Regions from separate parts of the Microbacterium sp. UBA7513 genome, predicted to be linked through region 1. Evidence: riboswitches for the same ligand, from Rfam matches in the RefSeq annotation. Region 1 holds a riboswitch; the other holds the start of a gene.

Region 1 (7,475 bases):
GTGGTGGTCGGCCAGGTCGTCTCGCTCGAGCCGGAGCCCCAGTCGAACGGCAAGACCATCAACTGGTGCCAGGTCGACGTCGGTCCCGAGCACGGCGGCGTCCGCGGGATCGTCTGCGGCGCGCACAACTTCGGCGTCGGCGACAAGGTCGTCGTGACCCTGCCCGGCGCTGTCCTTCCCGGGCCGTTCCCCATCGCCGCCCGCAAGACCTACGGTCACGTCTCCGACGGCATGATCGCCTCCGCGCGCGAGCTGGGGCTCGGCGACGAGCACAACGGAATCGTCGTGCTGAGCGACCTCGGGATCGATGCCCCCGTCGGCACGGACGCGATCGCGCTGCTGGGCCTCGACGACGTCGCGGTGGAGATCAACGTCACGCCGGACCGCGGCTACGCCTTCTCGGTGCGCGGCATCGCCCGTGAGTACTCCCACGCCACGGGGGCGGCCTTCCGCGACCCCGCCGAGCGCGACTTCGCCGAGCTGCAGCCCGGTTCCGGACACACGGCCGTGGTCGACGACCAGGCGCCGGTGCGCGGCCGGGTCGGCGCAAGCGAGTTCGTCACCAGGGTCGTGCGCGACGTCGATCCGTCGCGGCCCACCCCGCCGTGGATGATCGCGCGCCTGAGCCTCGCAGGCATGCGTCCGCTGGGTGTGCTCATCGACATCACGAACTACGTCATGCTCGAGCTCGGGCAGCCGCTGCACGGCTACGACCTCGACAAGCTCACGGGCGGCATCACCGTCCGTCGCGCGACGCCGGGGGAGAAGATGACCACGCTCGACGGCGTGGAGCGGAAGCTGCACGTCGAAGACCTCCTCATCACCGACGACTCCGGTCCCATCGGCCTCGCCGGTGTCATGGGCGGCGGCACCACCGAGATGAGCGACACCACGCGGAACGTGCTCATCGAGGCGGCGACCTTCGACGCGACGACCATCGCCCGCACGGCCCGCCGGCACAAGCTCCCGAGCGAGGCGTCCAAGCGCTTCGAGCGGGGCGTCGACCCGCTGATCCCCTTCGTCGCGGCCCGGCGCGCAGCCGACCTCATGGTCGAGCTCGCCGGTGGCACGCTCACGGAGGAAGGTGGCGCGCTCTTCGCCGAGGTCTTCGTCGCCGAGATCGAGCTCCCGCGCGGCTTCGTGCAGGGGCTGATCGGCGTCGACTACACCGACGACGAGATCACCGGCGCACTCACGACGATCGGCGCGGAGGTCACCGCGGCGGAGAACGGCTGGACGGTCATCCCGCCGACCTGGCGCCCCGACCTCACCGACAAGTGGACGCTCGCCGAGGAGGTCGCCCGCATCCACGGGCTCGACCGCATCCCCGCGGTGCTGCCGACTCCGCCGTCCGGTCGCGGCCTCACGGCCCACCAGCAGGGGCGTCGACGCGTGGCGAACGCTCTCGCGGCCGCGGGGTTCGTCGAGACTCCGGCGTTCCCGTTCACGAGCGAGGCGCAGAACGATCTGCACGGCTCCGCGTCCGGCGAGCACCTGCCCAGCATCCGCCTCGCGAACCCGCTCGACGGGCAGGTGCCGTTCCTGCGGCGCTCGCTCATCCCCGGTCTGCTGCAGACCGCGCACCGCAACATCTCGCGCGGGCTCACGGATCTTGCGCTGTTCGAGACCGGCGCCGTGTTCGTCCCTGAGCCCGGCGTGGAGTACGGCACCGCCGAGGTCCCGCCGCTGGGTGTCCGACCCTCGGATGAGGTGCTCGCCGCGCTCGACGCCTCCATCCCGCCGCAGGAGCGTCACGTCGCGGTGCTGCTGACCGGCAATGTGTCGCCGCGTCAGCCGGGTCGTGCCGCCGAAGCCGCCGGGCTCGTCGAGGCGCTCGACGCGGTCCGCGTGATCGGGGCCGCCGCGGGCATCGAGATCGACGTCGTGCAGACACAGCGCGCCGCACTCCACCCCGGACGCACCGGTGCGCTCGTCGCCGGGGGCGAGGAGGTCGGCTACGTCGGCGAGCTTCATCCGGCCGTCGCCGAGGAGGCCGATCTGCCGGGTCGCGCCACCGTGCTGGAGCTGGACCTCGACCGGCTGCTCACGCTCGCCGGAGGACGCATCGTGGCAGCATCGCTCTCCACGTTCCCGGCCGCGACGCAGGACGTCTCGCTCACGCTCCCGGCCGAGGTGCCGGCGGGCGAGGTCCGCGCGGCTCTCGCCGAGGGCGCTGGCGCGCTGCTGGAGTCCGTCCGGCTCGTGGACGACTACCGCGGCGAGGGCGTGCCCGAGGGATCGAAGTCGCTGACGTTCGCCCTGCGCTTCCGCGCCGACGACCGCACGCTGACCGCCGCGGAGGCCTCCGAGGCGAAGATGGCGGGCGTCGCCGTCGCCGCGGAGCGCTTCGGCGCCGCCCTCCGCGACTGATCCTGATGCCGTGCGGGTTCCTCGGGAGGTCGCGCGGCATCAGGCGTTCGCGTGGCATCAGGTGACAGCAGTGCCGGGGGCCTGTGCTCGCGTCATGGCCTGTGTTCGCGGGGTGGCCTGTGCTCGCGTGAGGGTCTGTGCTCGCGTGATGGCCTGTCCTGCCGCTCCGCTCTGAACGGAGACCCTTCCCCCGAGTCGTCGATCCTGATGACATGGGCACATGACGGATGTGCTGATCCTGGGGGGAACCGGATGGCTGTCGGGGCGCATCGCCGCGCAGGCGCTCGGGGCGGGGGCGACCGTGACCTGCCTGGCCCGCGGCGGGCGGCCGTCGCCACCGGGAGCGACCCTCGTGCTCGCCGACCGCGACGACGAGGACGCCTATGACGTCGTCTCGCGCACCGACTGGGACCACGTCGTCGACGTCTCCTCCCGCGTCGATCACGTCTCCGGGGCGGTCCGCGCACTCGGCGACCGTGCCGCCCGGTGGACGTACATCTCGTCGATGTCGGTATACCACGACGACGAGACGGTCGGGACCGACGAGTCGGCCCCGCGGCACCCGGCGGCGCAGGCCGGTGAGGACGACGACTACGCGCGGGAGAAGGCCGCGGCGGAGGACGCCGTGCAGGAGAGCCTCGGTGACCGTGCGCTCCTCGTCCGTCCCGGCCTCATCGTCGGCGACGGCGACCCCAGCGATCGCTTCGGCTACTGGGCCGCGGCGTTCCTCCGGGCCCTGGACGAGCCGGTTCTGCTCCCGCCGCTCGACGGGCGCGGGGCGCAGATCATCGATGTCGAGGACGTCGCCGCCTTCGTCCTGTCCGCCACCGTCACCGGTGCCGTGAACGCGACCGGCGACGTGCGCGAGCTGGATGACGTGCTGCAGACCGTGCGCGCGGCCACCGGGCACACCGGGCCGCTCGTCGTCGGCACGGAGGAGCGTCTCGTCGCGGAAGGCGTCGCCTACTGGGCGGGACCGCGGTCGCTGCCGCTGTGGCTGCCACCCGGGATGCGCGGGTTCATGACCCGCTCGAACGCGCGGTATCGCCGCAGCGGAGGCACGCTCCGCCCCCTCGACGAGACGGTGGAACGCGTCGTGGCGGACGAGCGCGAACGGGGCGTGGACCGGGAGCGCCGCGCCGGGCTCACACGGACGGAGGAGCGGGCGTTGCTCGACGCCCTCGCTCGCTAGACTGCGAGGCAGTGACACGGGGTGCCGCATCCGCGGCTGAGATCACACCCGTCGAACCTGATCTAGTTCGTACTAGCGAAGGGATGTCGCCCATGAGCGATCCTGTGCGTCCGCAATCCGTCCTCGACCTCGCCGTCACGGCGGGAAGGCTGCGGGAGGAGGTCAGGGCTACGCCACCGTTGACGCACTGCGTCACGAACGCCGTGGTGACGGGGTTCACCGCCAACGTGCTGCTGGCGCTCGGGGCGGCGCCGGCCATGGTCGACATCGTCGGCGAGGCCGAGCCGTTCGCCGCTGCCGCCTCGGGGCTCCTCATCAATCTCGGCACGCCGACCCCGGAGCAGCGGGAGGCGAGCAGGGAGGCCGTGGCGGGAGCGCGCGCCGCCGGCACGCCGTGGGTGCTCGATCCCGTCGCGATCGGCACCCTCCCGGTGCGGACGGCCTTGGCCCACGAGCTGGCCGCGCTGCGCCCCACCGCCCTCCGCGGCAACGCGTCGGAGATCCTCGCGCTGGCCGGACACAGCAGCGGCGGCCGGGGTGTCGACGCGACGGACGGGACCGAGGCGGCGGCAGCGGCGGCGCGGGAGCTCGCCGACCGGCACAGCTCCGTGGTCGCCGTCTCCGGTCCGGTCGACCTCCTCACCGACGGGGAACGGGTGATCCGCATCGCCAACGGGCACGAGCTGCTCACGCGGGTGACCGGCGGCGGCTGCGCGCTGGGGGCCGTGATGGCGGCCTTCCTCGGGGCGGCCCGCGGTACCGGGACCGACGCGCTGACGGCGGTAGCCGCGGCCACCCTCGTCTACACGGTCGCGGCCGAGCAGGCGGCGGAGACCTCCCGCGGACCAGGCAGCTTCGCCGTCGGACTGCTCGACGCCCTGTCCGCCGTGACGCCGGGGGACCTCCGTGCCCGCGCCCGCGTCGAGGAGGAGGCCCGATGACCGTCGACCTGTCCCTCTACCTCGTCACCGATCGGTCGCTGTGCGGCGTACGCGGGGTGGTCGAGACGGTCCGCGAGGCCGTGGCGGGTGGGGTCCGCATCGTGCAGCTCCGCGACAAGGAGGCGACGGACGAGGAGACCGTCGACCAGCTCCTTGCTCTGTCCGCTGCCATCGACGGTCGCGCGCTGCTCGTCGTGAACGATCGCCTCGATGCGGCCGTCGAGGCCCGTCGCCGCGGTGCCAGGGTGGACGGGGTGCACCTCGGCCAGGCGGACGCCTCGGTGCTCCGCGCGCGCGAGCTCCTCGGCCCGGAGGCCCTGATCGGGCTCACCGCGAACACCTCTGCCCATCTCGATGCCGTGAACGCGCTGCCGCCGGGGACGGTCGACTACCTCGGGGTCGGCGTGATCCGCCCCACGCGCACGAAGCCCGACCACCCGGACCCTCTCGGCATCGCCGGCTTCGCCGCCTTCGCCGCGCGCAGTGCGCTGCCGTGCGTCGCGATCGGCGGGGTGGACCTCGACGACACGGGGGCGTTGCGCGCGGCCGGTGCCGCCGGGATCGCGGTGGTCTCGGCGCTGTGCGCGGCGGACGACCCGCGGGCCGCCGCCGCGGCCTTCCGTCGGCGGTGGCTCGGACGGGCGGTGCCGCATGTGCTCAGCATCGCCGGCAGCGATCCGTCCGGCGGCGCAGGCATCCAGGCCGACCTCAAGGCGATCGCCGCGCACGGGGGCTACGGCATGGCCGCCCTCACGGCCCTGACCGCCCAGAACACGCGCGGCGTCCGTGCCGTGCACGTCCCTCCCGCGGAGTTCCTGCGCGCGCAGCTCGACGCCGTCGCCGACGACATCCGCATCGACGCCGTGAAGATCGGCATGCTCGCGGACGTCGACGTGATCCGGACGGTCGCCGCGTGGCTCCGGGACACCCAGCCCCCGATCGTCGTGCTCGACCCGGTCATGATCGCGACCTCGGGGGACCGGCTGCTCCAGGCCGATGCCGAGCGGGAGCTCCGGGACCTGCTGCCTCTGGCGACCGTGGTCACCCCGAACCTCGCCGAGCTGGCGGTGCTCGTCGGTCACGAGGTGGCCGACTGGACGGACGCGCTCGCCGCGGCGCAGGAGCTGTCGGCGGCCACGGGGACCGCGGTGCTCGTGAAGGGCGGTCACCTGCCGGGGGACGAGGCGCCGGACGCCCTGATCGATGCCGCGGCGGGAGAGCACGCGGAGTTCCCCGGGGCACGCATCATGACGCAGAACACCCACGGGACCGGCTGCTCGCTGTCCGCGGCTCTGGCCACACGACTGGCGAGGGGCGACGATCCGGCGTCCGCGGTCCGCGCCGCGCGCGCCTGGCTGCGGGAGGCCCTCCGCGCGGCGGACGACCTGAACGTCGGGCGAGGACACGGCCCGATCCATCATCTCGCGGGGCTCTGGGCGCGCGGCGGGGCCGAGACCCGGCCGACGCCGGAGGAGGTGGCTGCGGCCTGGTGGGAGGAGACCGCCGCGATCCGCCGCGACATCGATGCGCTGCCCTTCGTGCGCGCGCTCGCCGAGGGGACTCTCGACCGCGATGCCTTCGTCTTCTACCTCGCGCAGGACGCCCTCTACCTCCGCGAGTACGCCCGGGTGCTCGCGGAGGCGTCGCGCCTCGCCCCGACCCCCGACGAGCAGGCGTTCTGGGCTGAGGCCGCCCACGGCGCGATCCGCGGCGAGCTGGAGCTGCACGCGTCGTGGCTGACACCGGAGACCGGCGTGAGTGGCGCCACCTTCGCGACGGACCCCGCGCCGGCGACGGTCGCCTACCTCGACCATCTGCGGGCCGTCGGCTTCGGCGGCGACTACGCCGCACTGATCGCGGCCGTGCTGCCGTGCTTCTGGCTCTACACCGACCTGGGGGAGCGGCTCCATGCCGGAGCGTTCGGCGCGGCGCCCCGCGACCCCCGGCATCCCTACGCGTCGTGGCTCGCCACCTACGCGGATCCCGCCTTCGCGGAGGCCACCCGGCAGGCCGTCGCGCACGTCGCCGCCGCGGCCGCGAGGGCCGACGACGCCGGCCGGGAGCGGATGCGGCGCGCCTTCCTCGCCTCGAGCGCCCACGAACGTGCCTTCTTCGCCGCACCGGTCGCCCGCGCTGTCGTGTGACGCCCCGGATTTGCGGTGCCGAACGCGCCCGCGCTATCGTCGCCGCATGCCTTCGGTCGCCACCGCTCCTTCGACGCTCGTCCCGAGCGTCATCGCCGTGCGCCGACGTCGCGGCCGCCGATTCTAGGCGACCCCGCCCTTCTGCCTGCGTCCGCGCGGCGGTCGAGTGCCGGTGTCGCCGCCTCCGGCCCCGCCCCCGGTCCCGAGATCGTCGAGGACCCGACCGTTAAGGTAGAAGCATGACGTATTCCGTCGCCGTCTCCGGCGCCTCCGGCTACGCAGGCGGCGAGATCCTGCGCCTCCTGGCCGCTCACCCCGACGTCGAGATCCGCACCGTCACGGCGCACTCGAATGCCGGACAGCCTCTCGTCGCCCACCAGCCGCACCTCCGCTCGCTCGCCCACCTCACGCTGCAGGACACCACGCCGGAGGTCCTCGCCGGACACGACATCGTGTTCCTGGCCCTCCCGCACGGCCAGTCCGGGCAGTACACGGACGCCCTCGGCGACACCCCGCTGGTGATCGACGCAGGAGCCGACCACCGGCTCACCTCGTCCGCGGAGTGGGACGCGTTCTACGGCGGGGCGTTCCACGAGCCGTGGACGTACGGCGTGCCCGAGCTCCTCGTCGGAGGCGACAAGCAGCGGGAGGTGCTCCGCGGCGCGACCCGGATCGCCGCGCCCGGGTGCAACGCCTCCACGGTGAGCCTGAGCCTCGCCCCCGGTGTCGCGGCCGGTGTGATCGACCCGGGCGACATCGTCTCCGTCCTGGCCGTCGGCCCGTCCGGGGCCGGCAAGAGCCTGAAGACGAACCTCCTCGCCAGCGAGA
Region 2 (7,475 bases), on a different contig from region 1:
CGCCGCGGCGAAGGCGACCTACGTCGACCGCTTCGTGCACGCCCTTCCGGACGGGTACGACACCGTGCTCGACGAGGACGCGTCGAACGTCTCGGCCGGTGAACGCCAGCTCATCACGATCGCACGGGCCTTCGTGGCGCAGCCGTCGATCCTCATCCTGGACGAGGCCACATCGGCGGTCGACACCCGCACCGAGCTGCTGCTGCAGCACGCGATGGCCGCGCTCCGGCAGGGGCGCACCTCGTTCGTCATCGCGCATCGTCTGTCGACCATCCGCGACGCGGACCTCATCCTCGTGATGGAGCACGGCGACATCGTGGAGAAGGGCACGCACGACGAGCTCATCGCCGCACAGGGTGCGTACTGGCGCCTGTACCAGTCGCAGTTCGAGCAGGCGGCGACCGACCTCGACGCCGAAGCCGCGCTCACCGGCTCCTCGCCGGTCGTCGTGACCGGCGACGCGGACGAGGAGGCGAGCGCGCAGGAGCAGGCGACGGACGCGGTGGCCGGAGCGGCGGTCGGCGCCCAGCTCCCGGCGGCCGAGACCGCAGCGGCTCGGGCACTCCTCGACGACGGCGCTGACGGCTCCACGTCTCCGTCCTGACCCGCCTCACGAACGACGCCCCACTCCGGATCCGGAGTGGGGCGTCGTTCGTCAGCGCTCAGTCGTCTCCGGCGATGCCGAAGAGCTCGAGGGGGTGGGTGAGTCGCCACCACGGGCTCGGACCCTCCAGGTCCTCGTCGAGGACGAGGGCGGTCTCGGTGCTGTCGACGGGACCGGTCGTGGTCAGGGTGCCGACCGTCCCGTCCGCTTCGCGTTCCTCTCCGAGATCGAACACCGGCGTCGCCGTCGCGCTCGCTCCGTTCCACAGCACGACATCGGCGTCCTCACCGGCGACCACATCGACGCGCTCGCCCCAGACGGTGAGGACGCGCCCGACCACCGTGCCTGCCGGGACGGCCGGGCCCTGGGCCTGCAACGCTGCCTCCGTCTGAGCGAACAGGGCGCGGGTAAGGGCGAGGCGCGCCTCGTCGTCCTCCTGGTTCAATGCCGCGGCGTAGAGCCGGACCGTCGCGTCGCCGATGACGACGTCCTTGGCGGTCAACAGGTTCCAGCCGACGAGGGTGCCCGTCTTGATGCCGACGACTCCCGGATCGGCGAGCATGCCGTTCGTGTTCTCGACCGTCCCGGCCCCGGGCAGGTCGACGGACCGGGTGCCCACGATCTCGGCGAACACCGGATTCCGCATCGCCATCTCGCCCAGGGCCACGAGGGCCTCCGGGGTGGCGACGTTGCGCTCGTCGAATCCGGACGGCGTGACCACGGTGATGCCGGAGAGTCCGCGCTCGCCGAGCCAGACCTCGGCCGCGGCGGCGAACTCGCGGTCGGACCCCCAGATCTCCGACGCCAGCCGGTCGATGTAGTTGTTCGCCGAACCGAGCAGGGTGCCCTGCAGAAGCTGGTACTCGGTCAGCACTCCGCCCACCGGCACATCGAGCGCTGACTGATTGGCGATCCGATAGTCCCAGTAACGGATGCTGTCGGCGTAGGTGAAGGAGAACTCCGGGCCCTGTTCGCCGGGGGCCAGCGGCAGCCGGTCCAGCACCATGAGACTGCTGACGACCTTCGTGATGCTCGCGATGCTCACCGGAGCGGTGGTCGACGCCGCGGTGGTCATCCCGGCGATGCCGACCGCCCCGTCGCCGACCGCCGGCCAGGCGAGCGCGGCGGTGGGGGCGGCGACGGGGGTGAACTCGACCGCCTGGACGGTCGGGGCGATCTCATGCAGCGGCCAGAGCAGCGTGGTGCCGGCGTACGAGGCGACGAGGCCGGCGAGGACGCCGAGGGGGACGAGCAGGCCGGGTCCGGCGAACGCGGGCCGCAGCCGGGCGTCGCGCAGCAATCCCGTCTCCTCCTCCGTGCCGGCCGAGGCATCGAACTCGGGCGTCGATGAGGCCGCAGCGACGATCGACGGGTCCACCCAGGTCAGCGCGGTCGGCGGTGCCGAGGCATCGGCCCACGCCGCGGCTTCCGGAACCGGACCCGGATGATCGACCGCGGGCGCGGCGGATGCGGGTGCGGAGTCTTCGGGCCGCGCGTCGACGCCGACGCCGCCGGACGCCTCTTCAGGGGGATCGGAAGCGGTCACTCGCTTACGGTACCGAATCCGCCCCCGAATCCGCCGTGCGCGGGGCGGGACGCGCGGACGGTAGGATCGACAGCACAACCACGGGAGTCCGGCGAGCCGGGCTGAGAGGGAGCGAATCGCGCTTCGACCGTCGAACCTGATCTGGGTCATGCCAGCGCAGGGAGGAGTTCACATGAGTACGTCCACGTCCGCATCCCCGTCGAGGAACACCACGGCCGCTCCGGCGCGAGGCTACCTGCGCTGGCGCGTCATCGACATCGTCGTCGCCAGCGTCCTCGGTGTCGCCGCCGGTCTGATCTTCCTGGCCTGGAACGTCGGATACCTGGGGCCGAAGGCCCTGCTCGAGCCGTTGCTTCCCGGCCTCCAAGGGCTCCTCGACGGCCCGTGGCTCTTCGCGGGTGTGCTCGGCGGGCTCATCATCCGCAAGGCGGGTGCCGCGATCTACGTCGAGCTGCTGGCCGCCGTCGTCTCGGCGCTCATCGGCAACCAGTGGGGCGGCTTCCTCACGCTCGAGGCGGGTCTCGTGCAGGGTCTCGGCGCCGAGCTGGTCTTCCTGCTGTTCTTCTACCGCCGCTGGTCGCTGCCCGTCGCGATCCTCGCCGGGGCCGGTGCCGCGCTCGCGGGCGGCATCAACAACCTCGTCCTCTGGTATGCCGGCTCCGGTCCCGCCTTCACGACGATCTACCTCGTGAGCACCGTGATCTCCGGGGCGGTCATCGCCGGTGCGCTGTCGTGGGTGCTCGCCTGTGGCATCGCGGCGACCGGGGCTCTGGACCGGTTCGGCTCCGGGCGCGAGGCGCGCGTCCGCGTCTGATGTCCGGGCAGTTCGCTCCCGCCGGCGTCGAGGCCCGTGGCTGGGGCTGGCGACACGCGAGCCGCCTCGCCTGGGCGCTGCGCGACGTCTCGTTCCGCATCGAGCCCGGCGAGCGCGTGCTCGTGCTCGGCGCCTCCGGCGCGGGGAAGTCGACGCTGCTGCACGGTCTCGCCGGTGTGCTCGGCGGTGAGGAGGAGGGGGAGAGCGAAGGCGCGCTGCTCGTCGATGGCGAACCCGCCGCGGCGGCCCGCGGGCGGGCCGGGCTCGTGCTCCAGGACCCCGACTCGCAGGTGATCCTCGCCCGTGCCGGCGATGACGTCGCCTTCGGGTGCGAGAACCTCGGGGTGCCGCGTGCCGAGATCTGGCCCCGCGTCGAGGCCGCGATGGCCGGCGTCGGACTGGACGTGCCGCTCGATCACCCGACCGCGGCGCTCTCCGGCGGTCAGAAGCAGCGCCTCGCCTTGGCCGGCATGCTGGCGATGGGCCCCGGGCTGGTGCTGCTCGACGAGCCGACGGCGAACCTCGATCCGGAGGGCGTGCGCGAGGTCAGGGAGGCGGTGGAGCGGATGCTCGCCACGCGTCCCGCCACCCTCGTGGTCGTGGAGCATCGGCTCGAGGTGTGGTTGCCGCTCCTCACGCGGGTCATCGTGCTGGGGGCCGGCGGGGTGGTGGCGGACGGCACTCCCGCGGATGTGCTCGGTGCGCAGGGCGAGCGCCTGGCCGCGGACGGCGTCTGGGTGCCCGGCCGGCCGCCCGCCGAGCCGTCGGCACCGCGGGCGGCCCCCGGGGAGGTGCTGCTGTCGGCGCGCGGCCTCGCGGTCGCACGGGTGAAGGGACGTCCGGTGGCACACGGCATCGACCTGGAGGTGCGTGCGGGTGAAGCGGTCGCGATCACCGGGCCCAACGGTGCAGGCAAGTCCACGCTGGGTCTGACCCTCGCCGGACTCCTCCCTCCCGTCAGCGGCGCCGTGTCCGCGGCCCCGGTGCTCGCGCAGGGGGCGGATCCGTCGCCGATCCGCTGGGCTTCCCGCGAGCTCCTCACGCGGATCGGGATGGTGTTCCAGGAGCCGGAACATCAGCTCCTCGGCAAGACGGTGCGCGAGGAGCTCGCGGTGGGCCCCCGCGCCCTGGGTCTTTCCGAAGGCGAGATCGAGGCCCGTGTCGACGAGCTGCTCGACCGGCTGCGGCTGGCGCATCTGGGGGCCGCGAATCCGTACACGCTCTCGGGTGGAGAGAAGCGCCGGCTCACGGTCGCGGCCGCGATCGCCACGCGACCCCGGGTGCTGATCCTCGACGAGCCGACGTTCGGTCAGGACGCCCGCACCTGGGCCGAGCTCGTCGCGATGCTCGCCGCCCTGCGGGACGAGGGCTCCGCGATCGTCACCATCACCCACGATCTCGACGTGGTGCGCGCCCTGCACGCCACGCGGTTCGCGCTGGGGGCGTCGGCATGACGGCTCTCGCCCCCGCGCCCACCCGCACCGGCGTCGTCGCCCGGATCAATCCGGTCGCGAAGCTCGGGGTCAGCGCGCTCATCGCCGTGCCGCTGGTCCTCACCCTCGACCCGGTGTCGGCGGCTGTCGCGCTGGTGCTCGAGGCGGTGCTGTTCCTCTTCGCCGGCATCGGCTGGCGGGAGTTCTGGGTGCGCACGTGGCCGGTCTGGCTCGCGGCGCCGCTGACCGGTCTCACCATCGCCCTCTACGGCGAGACGAGCGGCGCCGTCTACGTCGACTGGTTCGTGCTCCGCATCAGCGAGGGGTCGCTCGCGCTCGCCGTCGCCACGATGCTCCGGGTGCTCGCGATCGCCCTGCCCTCGGTGGTGCTCTTCATCACGGTCGATCCCACGGACCTCGCCGACGGCCTCGGGCAGATCCTTCGGCTTCCGGCCCGTTTCGTGCTGGGTGCGCTCGCCGGCCTGCGCATGGCCGGACTGTTCCTCGACGATTGGCGCGCCCTCGAGCTCGCCCGCCGGGCGCGCGGCGTCGCCGACCGCGGACGCATCCGCCGCTTCCTCGGCATGGCCTTCGCCCTGCTCGTGCTGTCGATCCGCCGCGGCGCCAAGCTCGCGACCGCGATGGAGGCACGCGGCTTCGGGGCGGCGGGACGGCGGACGTGGGCGCGGGAGTCGCGCTTCGGCGCGCCGGAGTGGATTCTGCTCGCCGTCGGGGCCGCGATCTCCGCGACGGCGATCGCCGCTGCGGTCGCGACCGGCGCCTGGAACTTCATCCTCGGGCCGTCCTGACCCTCACCCCTTTCGGACGAGGGCCCGTAGAGGTGGCGCGAGTGGCCGGTCTAGCGTCCGCTGGAGACAGTGCCAATCGACACCGACCGAAAGGGACGTCCCATGAGCATCTCCTCCGCCGACGACCAGCCGCTCTTCACGCGGCCGGGTGAGGCCACCGTCGCACCGCGACACGTCATCCCGGATTCCGAGTCGCTTCCCGCGACGGCGAAGCAGATCGTCGAGGACGAGACCATCCTCGACGGCAACGCGCGCCTCAACCTCGCCACCTTCGTCAGCACCTGGATGGACGACGAGGCGAAGCAGGTCTACATGGCCTCCTTCGACAAGAACATGATCGACAAGGACGAGTATCCGCAGACCGCCGCCATCGAGGACAACTGCTGGCACATGCTCGCGAACCTCTGGAAGGCGCCGGACGCGGCGAAGAGCATCGGCACCTCGACCATCGGCTCCTCCGAGGCGTGCATGCTCGGCGGTCTCGCGTTCAAGCGTCGCTGGCAGCAGGCCCGCCGTGCCGCCGGCAAGGACACCTCCACGCCGAACCTCGTGATGTCGAGCGCCGTGCAGGTGTGCTGGGAGAAGTTCTGCAACTACTTCGACGTCGAACCGCGCTACGTGCCCATCAGCGAGGAGCACAAGACGCTCGACGGACACGACCTCGAGAAGTACGTGGACGAGAACACCATCGGGGTCGTCGCCATCATGGGCGTCACCTACACCGGCATGTACGAGCCGGTGGCCGAGATCGCCGCGGCGCTGGATGCGATCCAGGAGAAGACGGGTCTCGACATCCCGATCCACGTGGACGGCGCCTCGGGCGCGATGATCGCCCCGTTCCTCCAGCCCGACCTGGTCTGGGACTTCCGGTTGGAGCGCGTGCACTCGATCAGCACCTCGGGGCACAAGTACGGTCTCGTCTACCCCGGTCTCGGCTGGGTGGTCTGGCGCGACGCGCAGTGGCTGCCGGAGGACCTGGTGTTCCAGGTGAGCTATCTCGGCGGGGAGATGCCGACCTTCGCCCTGAACTTCTCCCGCCCTGGCGCTCAGGTGCTGCTGCAGTACTACCTGTTCCTCCGCCTCGGGTTCGAGGGCTACCGGGCCGTGCAGCAGGCCTCGCAGGACGTGGCGAAGTTCCTGTCCGCGGGGATCGCGAAGCTCGACGCGTTCGAGCTGTGGAACGACGGGAGCGACATCCCCGTCTTCGCCTGGCGCCTGAAGGACGGGCACACCGACAAGTGGACGCTCTACCACCTGCAGGATCGGCTCCGGATGCGCGGCTGGCTCGTGCCCGCCTACCCCATGCCCGCGGATCTCCAGGACCTCACGGTGCAGCGGATCGTCGTGCGCAACGGACTCAGCATGGATCTGGCCGCCGAGTTGCTCGACGCCATCACCGCCGAGGTGGCCCACCTCGACGCGCTCACGGTTCCCATGCCGTCCGACCACCCCGACTCGGCGTTCCACCACTAGGGGGCCGACATGTCCGCCCCGCAGTCCGGTGCCGCCGGCGCCGCCTCCACGCCGCGCATCTCCCGTCCCGCCGTCGCCGTCCTCGGCATCGGCCAGCTCGCCCTGCTCACCCTCGTCGTCGTGGCGAGCCTGCGGTCCCTGCCCGCGATGGCGATCTACGGCCTCGGCAGCATCACGCTGTACCTCATCCCCGCGGTGCTCTTCCTCGTCCCCACCGCCCTCGTCGCCGCGGAGCTCGCGACGGGCTGGAAGGGCGGGGTGTACGTGTGGGTGCGCGAGGCCCTCGGCAACCGGTGGGGCTTCACCGCGGTGTGGCTGCAGTGGATCCAGAACGTCGTCTGGTTCCCCACACAGCTCGCGTTCGTGGCCGGCGCTCTCGCCTTCGTCTTCCTCGACCCCTCGCTGTCCAGCTCTGGGTTCTTCACCGCCGTCATCATCATCGTCTGCTACTGGGGCGCCACCCTGGTCACCCTCCGCGGCGGCGATCTCTTCGCCAAGCTCGGCTCCTGGGGCGGCATCCTCGGCACGCTCTTCCCCGCGGTGCTGCTCATCGTGTTCGGCGCGGTGTGGGTCTTCAGCGGAGAGAAGAGCCAGGTGCCGCTCGAGGCCTCGGCGGTGATCCCGCCGTTCACGGGTCTCGCCTCCATCGTGCTGATCGTGTCGAACGTGCTGGCCTACGCCGGCATGGAGGTCAACGCGGTGCACGTGAACCAGATGAAGGATCCGGGCAAGGGCTACCCGCGCTCGGTGTTCCTCGCCGCAGGCCTCATCCTGCTTGTCTTCATCCTGCCGACCA

What was found. Region 1 has a riboswitch for thiamine pyrophosphate ahead of thiM (hydroxyethylthiazole kinase). Riboswitches for the same ligand answer to the same signal wherever they lie in the genome.
Region 2: another riboswitch for thiamine pyrophosphate. It lies ahead of B2W79_RS08470 (ECF transporter S component); the one in region 1 lies ahead of thiM (hydroxyethylthiazole kinase).

The regions. Positions count from the first base shown of each region.
Region 1 is NZ_DLNJ01000039.1:12,164-19,638, reverse strand. It holds gene pheT (phenylalanine--tRNA ligase subunit beta) at 1-2,370, shown strand, start outside; gene B2W79_RS17540 (NAD-dependent epimerase/dehydratase family protein) at 2,591-3,562, shown strand; TPP riboswitch at 3,570-3,663, shown strand; gene thiM (hydroxyethylthiazole kinase) at 3,655-4,503, shown strand; gene B2W79_RS17530 (bifunctional hydroxymethylpyrimidine kinase/phosphomethylpyrimidine kinase) at 4,500-6,647, shown strand; gene argC (N-acetyl-gamma-glutamyl-phosphate reductase) at 6,887-7,475, shown strand, end outside.
Region 2 is NZ_DLNJ01000016.1:10,297-17,771, forward strand. It holds gene B2W79_RS08460 (ABC transporter ATP-binding protein) at 1-604, shown strand, start outside; gene B2W79_RS08465 (D-alanyl-D-alanine carboxypeptidase family protein) at 663-2,150, opposite strand; TPP riboswitch at 2,221-2,332, shown strand; gene B2W79_RS08470 (ECF transporter S component) at 2,323-2,964, shown strand; gene B2W79_RS08475 (ABC transporter ATP-binding protein) at 2,964-4,418, shown strand; gene B2W79_RS08480 (energy-coupling factor transporter transmembrane component T family protein) at 4,415-5,206, shown strand; gene B2W79_RS08485 (glutamate decarboxylase) at 5,309-6,679, shown strand; gene B2W79_RS08490 (amino acid permease) at 6,689-7,475, shown strand, end outside.